Regions from separate parts of the Paenibacillus sp. HGF5 genome, predicted to be linked through region 2. Evidence: predicted binding sites of a transcription regulator. Region 2 holds the regulator's gene; the other holds the start of a gene.
What was found. The regulator LexA, encoded in region 2, represses DNA repair genes until DNA is damaged. The targets are predictions, from matches to a motif close to CGAACATATGTTCG.
Positions count from the first base shown of each region.

Region 1: HMPREF9412_RS32055 (ImmA/IrrE family metallo-endopeptidase) is a predicted target of LexA. The motif match lies at 3,354-3,367, and genes of this name have one in related genera.

Region 1 is NZ_AEXS01000070.1:28,565-33,622, forward strand. Features, by position in the region: gene HMPREF9412_RS12175 (hypothetical protein) at 1-170, opposite strand, end outside; gene HMPREF9412_RS12180 (hypothetical protein) at 573-1,064, opposite strand; gene HMPREF9412_RS31700 (hypothetical protein) at 1,633-2,121, opposite strand; gene HMPREF9412_RS32895 (hypothetical protein) at 2,105-2,260, opposite strand; gene HMPREF9412_RS31705 (hypothetical protein) at 2,486-2,878, opposite strand; gene HMPREF9412_RS12195 (helix-turn-helix domain-containing protein) at 2,890-3,282, shown strand; gene HMPREF9412_RS32055 (ImmA/IrrE family metallo-endopeptidase) at 3,590-4,285, shown strand; tRNA gene HMPREF9412_RS12210 (tRNA-Thr) at 4,990-5,058, opposite strand, start outside.
Region 2 is NZ_AEXS01000184.1:35,418-40,475, reverse strand. Features, by position in the region: gene glnA (type I glutamate--ammonia ligase) at 1-228, shown strand, start outside; gene HMPREF9412_RS31490 (stalk domain-containing protein) at 444-1,127, shown strand; gene HMPREF9412_RS31485 (RNA polymerase sigma factor) at 1,294-1,806, shown strand; gene HMPREF9412_RS31480 (hypothetical protein) at 1,799-2,605, shown strand; gene lexA (transcriptional repressor LexA) at 2,674-3,300, opposite strand; gene HMPREF9412_RS31470 (LysM peptidoglycan-binding domain-containing protein) at 3,477-3,848, shown strand; gene HMPREF9412_RS31465 (DUF896 domain-containing protein) at 4,140-4,346, shown strand; gene HMPREF9412_RS31460 (hypothetical protein) at 4,505-5,029, shown strand.

The sequences.
Region 1 (5,058 bases), on a different contig from region 2:
TCCGTTTTCAACCGAATCTCATTCTCGTCATTAACAAGGACCTCAACTCCGTCTAGTTGCTCCAATCCTTCAGCTTTAACGGTGGACGAGGGATTTACAAGGTTAACTACTAGCAAAGCAAATGCTAGTAATACAGATAATAATTTTGTGTAATTCTTTTTTAGTAACACGGTCTACATTTCTCCCTTACTATTTAATATATTTTTAAAAATTAAAGATAAACCTCCTTTCTTTTGAATTAATTGTAAATTATATATAATTATAACGGCAGGTCAAGGAAAATAATTACATTTCTAAATTTTCAATTTATTTACTTTTTTTCATATAATTATAGTTACATATATGTTTCCCTATCAAAGTTAACTTGTTTGCTGTGCTCTCTATTCCCAAAGTTCTACAACCGGGATGGTATTATCGCCAATAAATAGAAAAAGTGAGAAGAGTTACGCCCCGGTCATATGCCGCATTCATGCAGCCGTGCGTGTCATTCTCGCCTTTTTCTATGCTCCTATCGTAACATGGCCAAATCGTCAGGTGGTCTTCAACATTTCTTTTTTTGTCCCACTTTGTCGTCAAAATTCTTTGCATATTTCCTCAAAGAATCCCATCAACTTTAACGTGTTGGCCATGCTCTCGATGCCTTCACTGATCCGCCGGTCCACAGTGCTATGCGCTACGCCGCGCTTCATAAACAAAATGGTCTCCTTCCGGCTGTACCCTTGTAGAAACCGAAGGTCAATCGCTTGTTTTACTTCGTCTTCGAGAATCTGACTGTGAGCTCTACGTATCATTGAAGAATAAATTCTATTTTGGCCGTACACCCACTTCTGTTTTTCAGTAAGTATCACCGCGTTCGCCGTCTTATCCGCATGGAGATCCTCCTGATCGATGCGACGAGCTGCTTCTCCGTCAATTGCTACCTGAGCTAATTCTTTCTGATATTTTTCGAAGTCGCTCATGAATAGCTGCATGGATTTAAAATTGCTGAGGTAGAATTCCGTCGTCTGGATCTCATCCTCAGATGCTTTAGCGAAAAGTTCCCCTTGTCCCCATACCATCGCCATTCCCCTCAATCCCCTTTGTGATATAATCGGTGAGAGGAATATATTTCCGATTGCCCCCCGCCCCTACCACGGATTAGGGGGTCTTTTCATTTAATTTAATATAATCTCCTATATATCAGATCGCTGCCTACTTACTCTTTTCGAGGTGAAAATGATGAATGGTAAGAAATTTGTTATTATCATGGTTCTTGTTTTGCTTGTAATATGCGGTTGCTCTTTAGTCGTAGCACAACTCTTGAACTCACTTGGTCGCCCAGACATCTAAAAATCAGCCTTACCTTTCAATTTGCTGTCTCTTTTAACCGCCGACGTTTAAAGTCAAACCCCATTCGCTCCAACTTCCCTCGAACACCGAGCGCACTTTTTCCTAACACCGCACCTATTGTTTCGTAACTATATCCTTCCTGAGCCATACGCAGCAACGTCTGGACCTCATCTGGTGTAATATTTGATCAGGTTATTCAGGCGGACTGGCCCATTTTGAGGTTAAGATCATGGATTCGTCGTTTTATGGACGATTCCGATCGGTTAAACATGCGGGCTAATTCCGGATAAGTAATTTCGGTTTTCAGGATTGAGCAAGTCTCTGGTCCTCTGCAGGCGTCCAATCAACAGATTGCCATGTTTTCTGAGACCTTAATTGATCTGCTTTTCGTTTTACTTTGGCCCATTCAGGCTCAGGCCCGATTGTTCCTGGCTCCATTTTGGCTAGATTCAGCAGCTCTTTATGTTTCTCAGCCCATTTCCAGAAGTCGGAATAAGCTATAACCAAAACCCTCACGCTTTGAGCAAACAACTTCCTCTTAGCAGGCATCCCATAACGATTGATCCAGTTTTTCATGGTGGAGTATTCTCGACCAAGCGCTTTGCCAAGCTGGCAAACGGTTATACCGTCAAAGTTCGTCCTGGCATCGGATAACCCTATTCGTTGAGCCTTAAGCTTTACGGCATTCATGCTTTTACCCAGCCGTGTTGACATCCCCTTTATGCTGGTTACTCCCCACTGATCCTGAAGGTACTCAATTTCCTCTTTCGTCCAGTTAGGAAATCTCGCCATAACTACACCCCCAGTGAATGGAATTCAGCACCTTCGGTATCGTCAATAGTTCCGTAGACATCCCATCCCACTTTTCACGAATTTCTTTTGCTTTTGATTTGACCGCGGCTGCTTGCTTCGGCTGCAGGACAATCTCCATTGCTTCTTCCTAATGTTGAGCTGCTTTTGCATATGCTCTGCTGTGCATGTAATTCATCCAGTTCCAGAATTTTTGATTGCTGAAGGTCTTCACCTTCTGAAATACTCGTCTACGGGTCTGCTCATCCACTGTTACCCCTCCCCAATTTAAGAACTGACGTTCTGTTAAAACCATGTAATTAGGTACCCCGGTCTGTATCGACCGGGGGTTGCGACACTGTATCTATTAAGCGGCGCCGCCGTCCTTCATCATCTTGGTGACCATTTCCTTGTACCTTCTCCACTTCGGCTGTAATTGGCTCGATGTAATGCCTGCAATCCTTGAAATTTCACTCCATGTTTTGCCCTCATTTAGACGTTTTTCCAAGAACATAGGAAAATCAAATGGCAGCTCGTCGAAGGTAGGACGTTCGTTTAAAATGAACTGTTCCAGTTCATCCTTGTTTATCTCTTCATCGTTGGATGCCTGGCTTTCCTCAGTTTCAGAGTTCTCGTTCGCTGCAGGCTCGTGATCAGCATCCTCGAAGGTCATCTCGTGTCCATCCGGTTTACCCGCTTGCTGCTGTTCTTGCATCCATTTAGGAAGATCAGAACCTTTTTGCTTCGAACCCTCACCCATGACATCATATAATGAAAGGCTCAGAGAATCGCTCTAAGAAGGGATTATCACAGCAAGAATTATCTAATCGCCTTGGGTTTAATCATGCAACTTATGCACGATATGAAACCGGGGATACACAGCCTGATTTCGACACTCTTCAAAAATTAGCTGATTTCTTTGATGTTAGTACCGACTACATACTTGGACGAACTAATACCCTCATTTCATCTGATCGAGTTAATGGTTTTGATGAGAAAGAACAAGCTGAGTTTGAGGCCTTCATTATCAATCCAAATCACGGTATATTTTTTAAGGATTATTTGAGCGCTCCCGAGGAACGGAAAAAGGAACTCCTGCAGTTTTGGAGATTCATAAGAGAAGCAGAAAGAGACCGGAAACCTGGAGATAGACAGGGAGAGTAGAGAAAATCACTCGACTAATCATGGAAAAAAAGTTAGACAGCCAGAAACGGCTTTTCTTTTTGAATAAAAAACGAACGTATATTCCCGTATAGGAGGAATTTCCCTATGATCCGAATATGTATCATTACATCTGGACGAGATGCCAAATCAGAGCCAATGATTATAACCACCAGCAGTACTGAACTAAATAAGAAACCTAGAGAAAAAAATCACCGATACGGACACATCAGTACCCTATAGATGATCTCCTCTTCCGTTCAGCCGATGACGGCTTTTATTTTTACTGTTTATTCGAACGTACATTCCTGTGTTGGAGGTATCATCATGTTTAGATTTCACAAAATTAACCCCTCTAGAACAAATTGTTGAAGACCTATACAATGCACATGGAATCTCTTCACCGAAGCTACTGACAATTAGAGAAATAGCAAGACGGTTAAATGTTTGGGTATATTTCAAGCCAATCGTAAGCAAGGGATTAGAGATCAATCCAAATATTCATACCATCAATATCGATAGTCGACTTTCTCCTATTAAACAGTGGCTGGATTTTTTGCATGAGCTAGGCCACCTTCTTCGTCATGCAGGGAATCAAACGATCTTACCTAAACTTTTCACCCAGGCCCAGGAGATAGAGGCAGAAAATTTAGTTCTTTACGCCGCGATGCCATTCTTCATGATTTCTCAGTATAAACTTCCCGGCAATCGTAAGGATGCTATTCATTTTCTTGCTGCGGCATTCAAAGTCCCATTTAAATTGGCCGAAAAGAGGCTCGATCAAATTCAAAGAAGGGAGTTTGAAGGTACATTAATGAATTCATACATAAGATTCAATGTCGATCGTAACATACAACCTACTCCTCACATTGATGAGGTCGAAACAAAGATTTATGCCTATTACGATTCATCGGGGGATTCTCTTGGGCCTACACAAATCTACTCACATAATCCCAAACTTGGGTTCAATAAAAGCTACGAAACTAAAACCCCAACACTTCCATGACTTGTATCACAAAACCCTACTTGCCAAGCTTGCAGTTGGATCAATAAAAAAAGTTCATGTCATCATACTGGACGCTCTTCACCGAGCAGTTATTTGAGGCCTGGTATCACAGAACTAGCTCAATATGTAACCCTTCCCCAAGGGAAAAAGAAGAAATTTGAAGTGTGGAACGAGCTGCAGCTGAAAACGTTCCTTGATGCAGCAAAAGAAGACCAGTATTACACGGCTTTTGAATTGGCAGCATCAACAGGCATGAGACAAAGTGAGATCCTGGCCATACGCAGAGTAGATGTCGATCTATGAGGAGAATGGCTTCAGTCCGCCAAGCTTACACTCTTGCAGAGAAAGGACACGACTTTGACGATACCAAAAATGATAGTAGCGTACGATCAATCGCACTTTTCGCCAACACTGTAGAACTTCTCAGAGATCACTTGGATAAACAGGAATATGAAAGATGTAATAATAAACTCTATAAAGATTCGGGGTTTGTTATTCAAACCAGTACTGGAACTCCTGTAAGTCCTCGTAATCTAATGCGTAATTTCTACGCTTTGATCGAGAACAAAAGTGATCCTGTCGACGGTGAAAATAACACTTCATTAGTCTAAAGGGTAGAAAAATGGTAGGAGAACGGATTAAATAGCAAAGACGACCCGGTTCCCGAATGACGGAAAACCGCGCCGTTATTGACTTTATAAAGATGCTGGTGAAGGGAATTGAACCCCCGACCTACGCATTACGAGTGCGTTGCTCTACCCCTGAGCTACACC
Region 2 (5,058 bases):
CGCAACATCTACGTGATGACGGAAGAAGAGCGCATTGAGGAAGGCATCCCAAGCTTGCCGGCAAACCTGAAAGAAGCGCTTAACGAATTGATCCGCAGTGAAGTCATTTCCGATGCACTCGGTGACCATGCCCTGGCTCACTTCTACGAGCTGAAAGAGATCGAATGGGATATGTATAGAACGCAAGTTCACCAATGGGAACGCGATCAGTACATTACAATGTATTAATAGAGGAATCCCTTGCGCCGTAAGGCGTGAGGGGTTTTTATTTGTCTAAACCGTAAGTACGCTTTTAGCTTACGTGTTTGAACAACAATTCAGGTAATATAATTTTTAGCCGCTAAGGTCTTTAAGACGACACTCTATTGTTTTTATGTGATTGAATTCATCTATGAAGTCACTTACAATATAACTTGAATTCCAATATATAGGAGGTTCAGGTGATGAAAAAGAAATATATTCTATTACTCTCAGCGGCAACAATGTTAGGAGGAATGACAATAGGGGTAGGAGCTGCTCCTGCACTAGAAAAAATAAGTGCAAATTTAAATTGGGGAATTAAATATGAGGTTAATGGTGAAGATTGGGTTCCAAAAGATCAATCAGGAAAAAAACTTGCAACAATTACATACAACAACTCAAATTATATCCCTGTAAAAGCTATCTCCGAGGCACTTGGCTCTGTCGTTGAATATGATAGCAAGAATCAAAAAATTATTATCGGAGAAAAACCAGATACAACAATTATAACTAAAGAAGGAATCAAGATTAATAGTACTTCCTTTACCACAAGAGATAAGCAGTACACCGAACATAATGGAAAAGATTACGGTTCTGGTATCGTAATGAGAGAAATTAATAATTCTGAAAAAACGATCATTCTTGAACCAAAAGGAAAATATAAAGTACTAGATCTTTCGTTGTTACCGATTAATATCCGTAATGATATCTCAGTAACGATATATAATGGCAAGACAAAGATAAAAGAACTTATGCTGTCGCCTAAAGATATTGGACAGCATATCGTTATTGATATTAAAGATGCAAACCAAATTGAAGTAAATGTGAAATTTCAGAAAGATATAACAGGGGATGACACTATATTCCTGACAGGTACATATAAATAATTATTCTACAGAATCAGTTCAGTCACGCACTAATATTAGTCCATAAAGAATCTTCCCTTACCTACGGGAAGATTCTTTTTTGTTTTACGAAAAAAGGAACCTTTACCCGCTTCCATGACTCTAATTAGATGAGGTGAATCGGTTGGAGCTCGAATACTTGAAGCAGATGACGGCCATGGACAGCCAGACGCTGGATAAAATCATGAATGAATATGGAAATGATGTGTGGAATTATGCGTATTTTTTGACCAAACAGCATGCCTTGGCAGACGATATTGCACAAGAAGCCTTTATTAAGGCCTATTACGGCATACATACCTTTCGCGGTCAGGCGACGCTGAAAACGTGGCTGCTTACGATCACGCGACATACGGCGTTCCGGTACAAACAGGCTTTTTTCTTTCGGAAAGTCATCCTTAAAGACAAGCTTACCGCCAGTTCGTCAAGCCGGTCAGCGGAAGCGGAATATTTGGACGAGCAGTATACGGATGAAATATGGGCAATGATTATGACTTTGCCGAGCAAGCTTAGGGAAGTGTTGGTGCTGGACCTATACTATGAAATGCCGATGCATGAAATTGCGGAGCTGCTTCATATTGCGACAGGCACCGTAAAATCCAGATTGCATCGGGCCAGGAAACAAGTACAAAACTTAATGAAGGAGAAGAACGATGAGTGAGGATAAACCAGACTGGTACAACCGTGCTAAAAAAGCTCCTTTTTCAAATGAAAAGTTCACGTCCGTAATGAAAGAAAACGTGCATAGGTCCGTGATTTTCACTTACAGCAAACCTAAACGTCGAAAATACTTACAAGTTGGATTAGCTGGCGGGTTTATGCTTCTGATTATTTTAATTGCCTTTCAATTGCCTTTTGGCAGTGAGGAACAAGAGAGAGGAGGGACTATGCCTCCTGGTAGGGAGGAGACAATCCGGGCACAAGGCGTAACGGATGAAGGAAGGTTAAACGTTATTGCAGTTGGACAGGAAAAAATAACGACATTGGGTGCGCCGAGCTGCTTCGGTATCGAAACGGATCGGTCGTTTACCGGAAACTACAGCGTGCAGTATAGTACTAACCAAGTTACAAATGAAGTCACTACGCTGGAGGGTCTTACATTTATTCAACCGACATCTGCTCCGGTTGATATGATTCGCCTGCCGTTTCAAGCTGCCGACGTATTTATACTCGCACCGCAATATAGGGACTGTCATGGCATACAAATCTATGCGTTCGCCGTAGAGCATGAAACGGGTAAAGCCGTCCAGCTCCGATTTCAGGATGAGTCCTTGGTATCCTACTTTTCATATTATAGACCAGGTACGGCTCCCGAGGTAAAGGAGAATAAGCTTGTTCTGCAGTCCACCGAGGGACCGGGAGGCGAAGGTTCGACGGATTATGTTTCTGAAAGAATGTATCAATTAGATCTTAGGCAAAATGCGTTAGTTCTAGTGTTGCGTAAGATCGGAACGTTCTAGTGCATGTCCTAAAAAAGAGGTTACCATCCAAATAAGGAAGGTAACCTCTTATTCATAAATCTATGAAATTAGTGTACGTCCCTGAAGAGACCGATCACTTTCCCGAGAATCGTTACATGGTTCAAGCGCAGCGGCTCATAGGTAGGATTCTCCGGCTGCAATCGTACATGATCCTTCTCCTTGTAGAAGGTCTTCACGGTTGCTTCATCTTCTTCTGTCATTGCTACGACAATGTCACCATTGTCCGCGGTTTGCTGCTGGCGAACGATGACGTAGTCACCGCTGTGAATACCGGCTTCAATCATACTGTCGCCGACTACAGACAACATGAACACCTTATCGTCGCCTACATAATGCTGCGGGAGCGGGAAATAATCTTCAATGTTCTCCATGGCCGTAATCGGAACGCCTGCTGTGACTTTACCAACGACAGGCACTCTGGCAATGGTGTGCGTAAACAGATTCGCGCTCTCGGATTCTTCTTGGCCAAGCAGCTCGATCGCTCTTGGTTTCGTAGGGTCACGGCGGATCAGGCCTTTCTTCTCCAAACGGTCCAGATGACCATGGACCGTAGAACTGGAAGCTAGTCCGACAGCCTCGCCGATTTCCCGGACAGAAGGCGGGTAACCCTTGCTACGAACTTCGTTGCGGATAAACTCTAAGATCGCCAGCTGGCGGCTGGATATTTTCGACATGCCGTATCAACCCCATTTAGTAACGTTTGGGAAAATTATAACATAGAACTACCGTTCGTACAAACATAAGTTCTAAAATAAAAATAGAACAAATGTTCTTTTGGGTATTGAATCAAACAAGTGTTCGTGTTAAGATGAATCCATAAGAGAACACTTGTTTGGGAGATGATGATTCCATGTTGAAATACAGTACATACCGCAGCATTTATGAGAACGTTCCGGTGGTAACAGAACAATCATCGAAGACTTGGGGCATTTACTTGAAATCGAAGATAGCTTCGATCCCTTTGAATAAATTGCTGTTCACCCTGCTTATTGTAGCCATCTTTTGGACAGGTGCATATTCCGTTTTTGCCGGGGGGACAGAGAAGCCGACTGGAGAGAAGCAGGTGATCGTTCAATATGGCGATAGCTTGTGGCGAATTGCTTCCCTTCACAAACCTGCGGATATGGATACACGCGTATATCTGGATAGCATACGAAGAATGAACGGATTGAAGGGTCCGGACATACAGGCTGGAGAAGTGCTGTCATTGCCGGTTTGGTGATTTGGCGTTGCTGCTAACCAATAGGCATTCATACTCCATATAATCACCACATACTGCTGGTTACTTCCTGTTTAATGACACATCATATTCTGCTTGTCAGATTGAATCATTTACGCGTAATCGCGCGTTTACAATAGATAACTATAGATTACCTCCCCATAGACGGTATTCGTTTATGCGCATCATATGTTCCTATTTGTTCTTAGAAGAGTTTGCAAGGGCGCAGTTGCCTTGACAAGCTCTTTTTCACATGTTTAAGTTATACATGATATCGAAATTGGAGGAGAAGTCATGGACATCGATACTTTGGTAGAACGCATCAATGTATTAGCAAGAAAGAAGAAGAATGAAGGGTTGACCGAGGAGGAGCTCAAAGAACGGGCCGAGCTTCGGGAATTATACCTTAACAATATTCGCAGTAACTTTAGACAACAGCTGGAATCGATTGAATGGGTTGATGAAAACGAACAAAAAGGCGGCCCGCGATTAAAGCACTAGTCGATTAACCGTTCAACGATTATATTCAGCGGATCCGTGAACAGATAGAAGGATAGCATAATAATACTTGGGGTAACGGTCATTCGGAGAATCGATTACGGTTACCCCAAGTTTATATGGTTTATAAACATTTTGAATATGAGTTCAGGGGGAACCAAATGTCACGTTCATGGGAAAGAAAAGTCAGCAAAAATATGTCGCAACTTAACAAACAGCGCAAAAAGCAGGGGCTGACCTCGTATCAAGGTTCTGCGATTAATGATAAGCATGACGTGTTTAAGGGACGTAAGTATGTACTTCCGTTAGTGCTTGTTGCATTGGCCGGTTTGTATGCGCTTCTCGGAACGGCAACTTCACAGGCAGCCGGCGGAAGCAATGATGTATTGAATTGGGTTGGCGTCAGCTTGTATATCCTGTTGGCGCTCATGATATTTCTCCGCAAGCCTTATTTGAAGATTGAGCGCGCTTCCGTGTCGACCATGAAGTTCAACCGGGAACGCCGTCTGGCCGTATCCGATATCGAGAAGATCAAATTGGCTTCGGGTTCCGTCGTGATCCAAGGCAAGGGAAAAGCAGGCAACTGGGTGTTCTCCCGTATGATGAATCTTTACGATACCAAAGCCATGGGCGAAAGATTGGAAGAGTTCGCAAAAACTCATCAAATTCCAGTGGAGCACAACTAACCCGATAGAGTAGATCACAATGTATATGA